2 regions of the Romboutsia lituseburensis genome follow, and region 2 is predicted to be linked to the other one. Evidence: a T-box and tRNA genes for the amino acid it is inferred to sense, from the RefSeq annotation. Region 2 holds a T-box; the other holds one or more tRNA genes.
The links. The T-box of region 2 lies ahead of thrS (threonine--tRNA ligase). A T-box ahead of a tRNA ligase gene usually reads a tRNA of that ligase, here a tRNA-Thr.

Region 1: it encodes a tRNA-Thr, which carries the amino acid that the T-box ahead of thrS (threonine--tRNA ligase) is inferred to sense. The anticodon was not compared.

What each region holds. Positions count from the first base shown of each region.
Region 1 is NZ_JANQBQ010000001.1:2,982,763-2,988,767, forward strand. It holds gene NWE74_RS14475 (cation diffusion facilitator family transporter) at 1-816, shown strand, start outside; gene NWE74_RS14480 (copper homeostasis protein CutC) at 890-1,564, shown strand; gene NWE74_RS14485 (Crp/Fnr family transcriptional regulator) at 1,613-2,251, opposite strand; gene hcp (hydroxylamine reductase) at 2,367-4,007, shown strand; tRNA gene NWE74_RS14495 (tRNA-Cys) at 4,125-4,198, shown strand; tRNA gene NWE74_RS14500 (tRNA-Thr) at 4,209-4,283, shown strand; gene NWE74_RS14505 (MATE family efflux transporter) at 4,504-5,904, shown strand; gene sfsA (DNA/RNA nuclease SfsA) at 6,002-6,005, shown strand, end outside.
Region 2 is NZ_JANQBQ010000001.1:2,036,292-2,042,296, forward strand. It holds gene NWE74_RS09795 (ATP-dependent metallopeptidase FtsH/Yme1/Tma family protein) at 1-652, shown strand, start outside; gene thrS (threonine--tRNA ligase) at 787-2,706, opposite strand; T-box leader at 2,843-3,067, opposite strand; gene NWE74_RS09805 (DUF445 domain-containing protein) at 3,134-3,736, opposite strand; gene NWE74_RS09810 (putative sporulation protein YtxC) at 3,831-4,631, opposite strand; gene NWE74_RS09815 (ABC transporter permease) at 4,942-5,877, opposite strand; gene NWE74_RS09820 (ABC transporter permease) at 5,877-6,005, opposite strand, start outside.

The DNA.
Region 1 (6,005 bases), 950 kb from region 2:
GTTGCAATACTAAAAATTTTAGTTGGTACGACAATAAAAAGTGCAAGTATGACTGCTGATGGGTTTCATTCTCTATCAGATGGAGCATCAAACATAGTTGGTATTGTTGGAATTGGTATTGCATCAAAACCGAAAGATAAGGAACATCCCTACGGACATACAAAATATGAAGTTATTGCAAGTATGTTTATTGGGGGCATGCTACTTATAATAGCTGGGAAAATAATATTAACATCTATATCAAGATTTTCAAATTCGATTCATCCTACAATAACTACGGAAAGTTTAATAGCATTAATTATAACGTTATGTATAAATATATTTGTAACTACTTATGAAAATAGAATAGGAAAAAAATTAAATAGCTATATATTAATATCGGATTCAATGCACACAAGAAGTGATATATTTGTATCTATAGGGGTATTATGTACTTTAATAGGAGTAAAATTAGGATTACCATCTATTATTGATCCAATAGCATCATTAATAGTTTCTGGGTTTATAATATACTCAGCTTATGAAATATTTAAGTCATCAACGGCTGTATTAGTAGATCAAGCTATAATAGATGAAAATGAGATAGAAAATATAGTTAAAACTTTCGAAGAAGTAAAAGGAGTTCATAAGATTAGAAATAGAGGATGTGGAAATGATATACACATTGATATGCACTTATTAATAGATCCTTATATTAGTATAGAGCACTCTCATTATTTAACACATGAAATCGAAGATAGAATAAAAAACACTTTAAATAAAAATGTTCAAGTTATTGTACATTTAGAGCCATTTTATGAAAATAGAAGTAAGTAAAATAGAATATAAAATTAGGCCTATTTATAGTATTATATATATTAATTACAAAAGAACATAATAGGGGGGACATATGCTAGAAATTATAGGAATGACAGTTGAAGATGCTAAAATGATAGAGGATTGTGGGGCAGACAGAATAGAACTGGTAAGTGCACTTACAGAAGGGGGTCTTACTCCTAGTTTTGGCCTTATAGAAAAAGTAGTAAATAGTGTTAAGATACCTGTAAATGTTATGATTAGACATCATGCAAATAGCTTTGTGTATAGCGAAGAAGATATTAATATAATGTTAAAGGATATAGAAATTGTTAATAGTATAGGTGCAAATGGTATTGTGTTAGGTTTATTGGATGATAAAGATAAAATAGATAAAGTTAATTTAAATAGATTGATAGAAAATACTAATTCATTAGACATAACTTTTCATAAGGCAATAGATGAAACTAATCCTGTAGAAAGTATAAAACTATTAAATAGTTATAGTAAAATAACAAATGTTCTTACATCTGGAGGAAAGGGAGATATAATAAATAATTTAGATACTATAAATAAAATGATTAATGAATCTAAAAATATAAAAGTGTTACTAGGTGGAGGTCTAAACTTTGATAATATAGAAAAAGTTAAAGAAAGTATATGTTGTTGTGATTATCACTTTGGTACAGCTGTGAGGACTGATAAAGATCCATTTAAAAAGATAGATGAAAAAAAACTTAAAAAATTAGTATCGATACTAAATAGTTAATAAAATAAGAAGTTAGATTTTTTTAAATCTAACTTCTTTTATGTATATTTATTGCATTAAAATAGATCTTAATTCATTGATATCAATAATTTTAATAACATCTTGAGCATAGTCAATAAGACCATCATCTTTCATTTTTATTAACTCCCTAGATAGAGAAGGTCTTGGTATACCTAACTTCTCAGATAATTTTTGTTTTGTCATATTAAGTTTAATAAAAATACTTTCTTGATTTTTAGATTCTACAACTAAATAGTTAGCAATTTTTTGACGTATGCTAGTCAATGAGAGTCCTGTAATAGAATTATTTAAGCTAATAATTTTATTTGTTAAATCATTTAAAAACATCGACAAGAATTCAGGATTATGAGAGCAAAAACTTATAAAGTCGTTTTTGCTAATAAACATAACACTACTTGGTTTTGATGCTAAAACTGTAGCTGGATATTTATTTGTATCAGAAAATGCTATCACTTCTCCAAAAAACTCGCCTCTAGTAAAAGAAGATAGATGAATAACATTATTGCTACTTAAGATACGCTTAATATCAATTTCTCCATCTAAAACTAAGCCTACTTTGGTACAAGGCGTTCCTTCAAGTGCTATAACATCATTTTTAGAGTAACTTATAACAGTGTATGGAGATTCTTCGAAGAACCTTAGTATATCATCTTTGCTCATAATCATAAATTTCACCAAACTTTCTTTATTATATAATAATGTAACCTATGTTACGGAAGTATATACTGATTATAACATATAATGAGTATATAAAATACACATTTAAAATGGAGGAATCAAAATGGAAGATAAAATGTTTTGTTTTCAATGTCAAGAAACAGCAGGATGTACAGGCTGTACAAAATTTGGAGTATGTGGAAAATCACCAGATTTAGCTAGAATGCAAGATTTATTAATATATACAACTAAAGGATTATCAGAAGTAACTACAAGATTGAGAGAAGAAGGAAAGCAAGTACCATCAAATGTCAATCATATAGTAACAATAAATTTATTTACTACAATAACAAATGCTAATTTTGATGATGAGATATTCTATGAAAGAGTAAAAGAAACATTAAATATTAAAGAAGAATTATTATCATTATTAGATAATAAATCTAATTTATCTGAAGCTGCATTATATAATGCTAACTCAAATGAAGAGATGGATAAAAAATCAACAAAGGTAGGCGTATTAGCTACTAAAAATGAAGACATAAGAAGTTTAAGAGAACTTATAATATATGGTATAAAAGGACTATCTGCATATATGAAACATGCAAATGCCCTAGGATATGATGATGAATCTATAAATATATTTATGCAAAGTACATTAGCAAAAATGCTAAATGACAGCTTAAGTATAGATGAATTAGTAGCATTAACTTTAGAAACTGGAAAAGTTGGTGTAGATGGAATGGCTTTATTAGATTCAGCTAACACAGGTACTTATGGTAATCCAGAAATAACAAAAGTTAATATAGGTGTTAGAAATAATCCAGGGATATTAGTATCAGGACATGACTTAAAAGACTTAGAATTATTATTAAAGCAAACAGAAGGAACAGGTATAGATGTTTATACACATTCAGAAATGTTACCAGCCCATTATTATCCAGCATTTAAGAAATACTCTCACTTTGCAGGAAACTATGGAAATGCTTGGTGGAAGCAAAAAGAAGAATTTGAAAGTTTTAATGGACCAATATTAATGACTACAAACTGTATAGTACCACCAAAAGATAGTTATAAAGATAGATTATATACTACTGGAGCTGCTGGATTTGTTGGATGTACTCATATAAAAGGTGCGTCAGAAGATGATAAGGATTTCTCACAGATAATAGAACAGGCTAAGGAGTGTCAAGCTCCTACAGAAATAGAAACAGGAGAAATAATTGGTGGATTTGCACATAATCAAGTATTTGCACTAGCAGATCAAGTTGTAGAAGCAGTAAAAACAGGGGCAATAAAGAAATTCTTTGTAATGGCAGGATGTGATGGAAGAGCTAAATCAAGAAATTACTATACTGATTTTGCAAAAGCATTACCAAATGACACAGTAATACTTACTGCAGGATGTGCAAAATATAAATATAATAAATTGCCTTTAGGAGATATAAATGGTATACCAAGAGTATTAGATGCAGGTCAATGTAATGACTCGTATTCATTAGCATTAATTGCATTAAAACTTAAAGAAGTATTTGAACTTCAAGATATAAATGAATTACCTATAGCGTTTAATATAGCTTGGTATGAGCAAAAAGCTGTTATAGTATTATTGTCATTATTATATTTAGGGGTTAAGAATATACATTTAGGCCCGACGTTACCAGCATTTTTATCACCAAATGTAGCAAAAGTATTAGTTGAAAACTTTGGTATAGGCGGAATAACTAATGTTGAAGATGATTTAAAAATGTTTTTAGGAAAATAAAAATAAGAAACTGCGTTTGAGACGCAGTTTCTTATAGTATAAAAAGTCAAAATATGACGAATGAAAAAAGTTGAAAATTTTAACAAATATTAATATAATTATTAATGTAGTTAATGAGGCGACATAGCCAAGTGGTAAGGCAGTGGACTGCAACTCCTTGATCCTCAGTTCAAATCTGGGTGTCGCCTCCAAATAATATATGCTGGTGTGGCTCAACGGTAGAGCAGCTGACTTGTAATCAGCAGGTTGTAGGTTCGATTCCTATCACCAGCTCCAATTAAAATAACTTTAATCAGTATTGATTAAAGTTATTTTTTTTATGTATTATAATTAAGATTAATAATTCGGATATTTATGGGTATAAAAATTGAAAAATATTTTCAATTAAAATATTTTAAAATTAAAACGAATATAGTATAATAATATGAAATATTCGAATGTAAATATTTTTTAATTATAGAATTAATTTAAAATAAAACTTATTGGAGGAAATAAAATGAGCAATTTAAGTACTGATTTAGGAAAAGAAAGTGTAGGAAAACTTCTTTTTAAATTAGCAACTCCAGCAATAATTGCACAGTTAGTAAATGTTTTGTACAACATAGTTGATAGAATATTTATAGGAAGAATGCAAGGTGGAGACATGGCTATGGCAGGTGTTGGTGTAGCTTTTCCTATAATTTTAATTATATCTGCATTTAGTGCGTTAGTAGGTATGGGAGGAGCTCCGTTAGCTGCTATAAAAATGGGTGAGCAGGACAACGAAGGCGCAGAAAAAATAATGAGTAATAGTTTTTCAGTTCTAATAATATTAGCGATATTATTGACTTTAGGATTTTTAATATTTAAAGAGCCTATATTATGGGCATTTGGAGCAAGTGATGCAACTATAGGGTATGCATTAGATTACTTAGGCGTATATCTTATAGGTACTATATTCGTTCAAATTGCTTTAGGTATGAATCCTTATATAAATACACAAGGATTTGCAAAAGTAGGAATGATAACTGTAACTATAGGAGCTATAATAAATATAGTACTAGATCCAATACTTATATTTGGATTTGATATGGGTGTTAAAGGAGCAGCTCTTGCAACAATAACAGCTCAGGCGGTTTCAGCTATATGGGTACTATATTTCTTATTTGGAAAGAAAAGTTTATTAAAAATAAGAAAAAAATATATAAAACCAGAATCTAAAGTAGTATTACCAATCTTAGCTTTAGGTATAGCACCATTTATAATGCAAGCAACTGAAAGTTTAGTTTTGGTATCTCTAAATAGCCAATTACAAAAATATGGTGGTGATTTAGCAGTTGGTGCGATGACTATAATGAGTAGTATAATGCAAATTATATTACTTCCAAATATGGGATTAACACAAGGTGCTCAACCTATAATAAGTTACAATTATGGAGCTAAGCAAATAGATAGAGTAAAACAAACATTTAAGTTATGTTTAGCATTATGTTCGTTATATACAATAGCAATGTGGGCAGCTCTTATGTTAGTTCCACAATTATTTGTAAGTATATTTAATAATGACCCTGCTTTAATGGAAATAACTACGTGGAGTATAAAAATATATTTTGCTGGAATATTTATATTTGGAATTCAAATTGCATGTCAACAAACATTCTTAGCATTAGGGCAAGCAAAAATATCTTTAGTTTTAGCATTACTAAGAAAGATAATATTACTAGTTCCATTAATATTTATACTACCAATGTTTATAGAAAATCAATTATTTGGAGTATTCCTAGCAGAACCAGTGGCAGATATATTAGCTGCACTTACAACAATAATGTGCTTTGTAGTATTTTATAAGAAGACACTGTCTATTATAGAAAATGCAGATAATAAAAGTATAAAAGAAGATATAATAAATACACATTAATATATTTAAATAGTTGCCCTTATGGATATAAATAATATTCATAAGGGTTTTTTACGTAAAATATAAATATTAAAATAAAAAAGGATGGAATAGGTTAATGC
Region 2 (6,005 bases):
AGCAAATGAGGCAGCAATTTTTGCAGTTAGAGATAATAGTGAAGTGATTACATCTGTTCATTTTGATAGGGCACTTGAAAGAGTTATAGCTGGACTAGAATCTAAAAATTCAGTTCTTATAGAAAAAGAAAAGAAAATAGTTTCTTATCATGAAGCAGGTCATGCACTTGTTAGTAACTTAGTAGGATTATGCCCTATACAAAAAATCTCTATAGTTCCAAGAGGTCAGGCTTTAGGATATGTACTTCAATTACCTGATGAAGATAGATATATTTATACTAAAGATGAATTAGTGGGCAAAATGAAAATTTTATTAGCTGGTAAAGCATCTGAAGAAATAATCTTTAATCATAAATCTACTGGTGCTAAAGATGACTTGAAAAAAGTTACAGATATTGCAAATCAAATGGTTTGTGAATATGGTATGAGTAATTTAGGATTTATGACCATAGACGGGAATGTAAAAAGTTTCATGTCTGAAAAGATTCAAAAAGAAGCTAATGATATAGTACAAAGTTGTTACAATGAAACACTTGAACTATTAAAAAATAATATAAATGATTTACATGTAGTGTCTAAGTACTTATTTGATAAGGAAACTATGACTCATGAAGAACTAAAAAGCTTAATTACAAAAGAATGCGTAAATTAATTTATATATCAATAGTACAAAATATAAAAAGAGCTAATCTATTTTAGATTAGCTCTTTTTATATAGATTAAGTTTATTAATATATAAAAAGCGTATTAAGTAAATTACTTAATACGCTCTAATTTTAATTTATATTATGCTTGTATTACATTAGTTCTTTCTTCAACTTCTTTTAAAACAGTTGCTATAAACTCATTTAAGTCTAAGCTTCCTATTTCTCCATTGTCTCTAGATCTTACAGATATCTTATTTTCAGCAGCTTCTTTTTCACCTACTACTAACATGTATGGTATTTTTTGAAGTTGTGCTTCTCTTATTTTAAATCCTGTTTTCTCTGCTCTATCATCTATTTCAACTCTTATACCTTTTGCAAATAAAGCTTTCTTAACTTCTTTAGCATAATCATTGTATTTATCTGATATTGGAAGTATTCTTACTTGTGTTGGAGCTAACCACACTGGGAATTTACCAGCATAATGCTCTATTAATATTCCTATAAATCTTTCTATACTTCCGAATGCAACTCTGTGTATCATAACTGGTCTATGTTTTTCACCATCTTGACCTATATAGTTTATATCAAATCTTTGAGGTAACTGCATATCTAATTGTATAGTTCCACATTGCCAAGTTCTTCCTAAGCAATCTCTTAAATGGAAGTCTATCTTAGGTCCATAGAATGCTCCATCACCTTCATTTAATATATATGGTAAGTTTAAGTCTTCTAAAGCTTCTCTTAATCCATTTTCTGCAGTTTCCCATTCTTCATCTGTTCCCATAGAATCATCTGGTCTAGTAGATAATTCTAAGTGATATTCAAATCCAAAAGTCTTGTAAACACTATCTATTAATTTTACAACACCTTTTATCTCATCTTTTATTTGCTCTGGTAACATGAATATATGTGCATCATCTTGAGTGAAAGCTCTAACTCTCATCAATCCATGTAATGCTCCTGATAATTCATGTCTATGAACTCTACCTAATTCAGCAACTCTCATAGGGAAGTCTCTGTATGAATGTGGCTTAGCTTTGTAGAATAACATACCACCTGGACAGTTCATTGGCTTTATAGCAAAATCTTGTTCATCTATTTGTACAGTGTACATATTTTCTTTGTAGTGATACCAGTGTCCTGAAGTTTCCCATAATTTTTGGTTTAATATTATTGGAGTTTCTATTTCAACATATTCATCTGCTCTGTGTATTTCTCTCCAGAATTTTAATAATTCATTTTTAAGCTCCATACCTTTTGGTAAGAATAATGGGAACCCTGGACCTTCTTCTGGTATAAAGAATAAGTCTAATTCTTTTCCTAATTTTCTATGGTCTCTCTTTTTAGCTTCTTCTAACATGTGTAGGTATTCTTCTAATTCTTTGTTCTTTTCAAAAGTAATACCATATATTCTTTGAAGCATCTTGTTCTTTTCATCACCTCTCCAGTAAGCACCAGCTACACTTAATAACTTGATAGCCTTAACTTTTTTAGTTGAAGGTAAGTGTGGTCCTCTACATAAATCAGTGAAATCACCTTGTTTATAGAAAGATATTATTTCTCCTTCTGGTAATTCTTCTATTAATTCAACTTTGTATATTTCTTCATTTTCTTTAGCCCAAGCTAAAGCCTCTTCTTTTGGTAATTCATATCTTTCAACTGCTAAATCTTCTTTAGCTATTTTTTTCATTTCTTTTTCTATCTTTTCTAAATCTTCTATAGTTAATCTATGATCTAAATCTATATCATAGTAGAATCCATTTTCTATACTTGGCCCTATAGCAAACTTAGCTTGTGGGTATAATCTCTTTATAGCTTGAGCTAACATATGAGCTGATGTATGTCTAAATACATCTTTACCTTCTACATCTTCAAATTTAAATAAATTTAATTCACAGTCTTTTTCTACCTTGAAATCTAATCCTACTACTTCCCCATCTACAGATGCTGCAACTATAGCTCTTGCTAAACCTTCACTTATAGATTTAGCTATATCCATTACTGAAACTTCATTTTCAAATTCTCTTACTGAACCATCTTTTAAAGTAACTTTTATCATCTTTGTTTACCTCCTTATATTTTATGTATAATAAACCTACGTAACTTAAATAACGTTTTACAACTATATTAAAATTAGTGGTTGGAATTTATAAATTAATTCCTAATAATATAAAAAAACTCGGCCCAAATAAAATATTTGGGACGAGTTATTAATTCGCGGTTCCACCCAAGTTGGCGTATATATACTGCCCTCTTGATGACTATAAGGTAGTCAACCGAATCTTTTCACACACTAGTAATGCTACTAAATTCCGCTCCAAGGTAGTTTTCAAATAGTCATATTTAGATAAGCTTTCAGCCCACGACTTATCATCTCTGAAAATTGTTTCTATTTTACTCTTCCTCTTCTTAGCTTGTTAATACTGTTTTTGTAATAAATTTAGTATAATTATAACAGATAGTTCCAATGCTATCAACCATAATTTTTACATAAATATAATTATTAATCCTTGAACAATTCCTATAATAAAACCTAGTGCAAATCCTAGGATTTCTATATGTTTTAATTCTTGCTTGGCTATTCTAAGTATTATTTCCTCTAATTCATATAAATCTAATTCATTTATTTTAGTTTCTACCATTTGTTGTATATTTATACGTTTATTTGCTTTAATTATTATTTCTTCCGCTAAATCATCTATACTTTGTCTAATTTCTGCTTCTATTGCATCAGATACATAACCTTGTATTATACTTTTTAAAGGGCCAGGAGCAAAAGCCATTTTTTCATTAACTATAAGTTTTATTTTTGTTTTTATATATTCTATTACATTTTCTTTATCTTCTTTTGTAATTAAATTTTCTAATATTTCGTCAAGTGAAAGAAATTCATCTTGAATTACTTCGCCTATATTCGCAGCTATCTCAGCTTTTCTTTTTGGTATTAGCCCTATTATTTCTTTATTTATTATAGGTATTTTAATAGGTTCTATCGGTCTAAAGATCAACTTTATAGCAACTACATTTGTTATATAACCTATTACACCGCCTATACAAGCTAATATTAATATCTTTAGTGCATTATCCATAAAATAACTCTCCTCATCTCAATATAATTGTATATATAATTTGCTTTCTAATTATTATATAATATTTTTATACTATATTGATATGAGTTTTTTATTAATTTTGGTAAATAAGATTTACTTTATTTCCAAATATAGACTTTATAGTTTCAACGATTTCTTTAGAGGAGTTATTTTTTAATGTATCTAGTATCTCTATTTTACCAGGACATAAGGTCAACAATGTACTTATTAGGTAATCTTCATAATTCAAATTTTCTTGTATTACCATATTGATTATTTCTTCATTGTCTATATTATCTATTTTATTTCCATTCTTATCATACAAAACAAAAGAATTATCTTTTAGTATATGTACTTTAAGTATGTCTATTTTTTCTTCTTGTATTTCAATAAAATACTTTAATACATTTATAAACTCATCTTGATCTTTTTTTATTATGTACTCTTCAACTGCAATGTCACCTATCGTAGATATATATCTCATAAACTCCTTCATTCTAAAGTTTACAAATCCCTCTATATTTATATAATCATTAGTAAGTATATAATTGTTTACCTTATTCCTTATAGAATCTTTTATAAAAGGCTCTTTTGATTTAAATATTTCTAATGAGTATGTATAAATTTTTTCTTCTTCATTCGAATAGGTTTCATGGTACTGCTTCCAAATGTATTCTTTCAATAATTTATATTTCATTATATTTAATATCAATGTTGTTATTTCTTCTGTCATAGATTCAACATCTATATTCGCTTTATTGGTTTCGCTTATCTCAATTTCAATAAGACCATTATTATGTCTCAATTCTTTATTTAAATTACTATTATTGAAAAATCTCAAAGCATACATTTTATCTTGCTGTGATAAACTTAGATGAATATGTTTTGTTGTCAAATCAATCGCTCCTTTCTTAATGATAAGAGGAACTGTATTAGTTATCATATTATATTAAATTTTATTTAGAATAGCTTTTTATTTAACTTAAAATTTAATATTATTCTTATGTCCTATAACTTTTATTATAACTATATTTAATGTATTTAATTCATTTTACTTAACTATAATTACCTTTTATATAATATTTTATTTATTATTTTTCTAAGCTTTTTTAGATATCTTAATACAGTTATTATATTTTTATTTCTATTATTATTTTTATGATATTTTCAAATAAAAAAAATGATAGCTTAAAGCTATCATTTTTTTATCTTTCACCTTTTTTGTATGGGTTACCAAGAGCTGCTGGAGCCTTAGAACTTTTAACGAATAGAACTAGTACTACTAGAGTTACTATATATGGTATCATTGATAATAAGTTTTCATTTATACTAAATGGTAATTCTGGATTTCCAAAGTAAACTGATAATGCTGTTGAGAATCCAAATAATAAACATGCTACCATTGACCATTGAGGTCTCCATTTACCAAATATAACTGCTGCTATAGCTATATACCCTTGACCAGATATTAATGTCGGTCTAAATGAAGAAACAACAGCTAAACTCATTGATGCCCCTCCAAGTCCTGCTAATATACCTGATAATATAACTGCTTTATATCTAGTTTTAGCAACATTTATACCTAGTGTATCTGCTGCACCAGGATGCTCTCCTACTGCTCTTACTCTAAGTCCGAACTTAGTTTTATATAATACATAATATACAACTGCAACTAATATAAATGCTAAAAAGACTGTTGCATATGCATTAAATATTGTATCTAATATACTTCCAGATGGGAAAACACCATTTAATGGTCTTGGTATTTTGTTTTCCATTGGTATTGTTGGTGTCATAGTTGCACCATCAAACATTATTTTAGATGTAAATAATGCTACACCTGGAGCTAATAAGTTTATTGCAACCCCTGATATTGTATGGTCTGCATTGAAACTTACAGTTGCTATTGCATGAATTAAAGCAAATAAACCACCTGCTAATCCACCCATTAAAAATGCTATCCAAGGATTTCCTACCATATATCCAGCAGCCGCTCCTGCGAATGCTCCTATAGTCATCATTCCCTCTATACCTATATTAACTATACCTGAATTCTCTGAGAATACTCCACCTAATGCTGCAAATATAAGGGGTGTAGAGTACATCAGAGTAGTACTAATAATTAAAGCTATATCTTCCATTATGCATTACCCCCTTTTTTCTTTTTATCTCTCATTTTTACGTATAACATTCTTAAAACACTACTTAAAGCTATAAAGTAAACTATTGATCCTATAACTATATTAACTACCTCTGAAGGAGCTCCGAC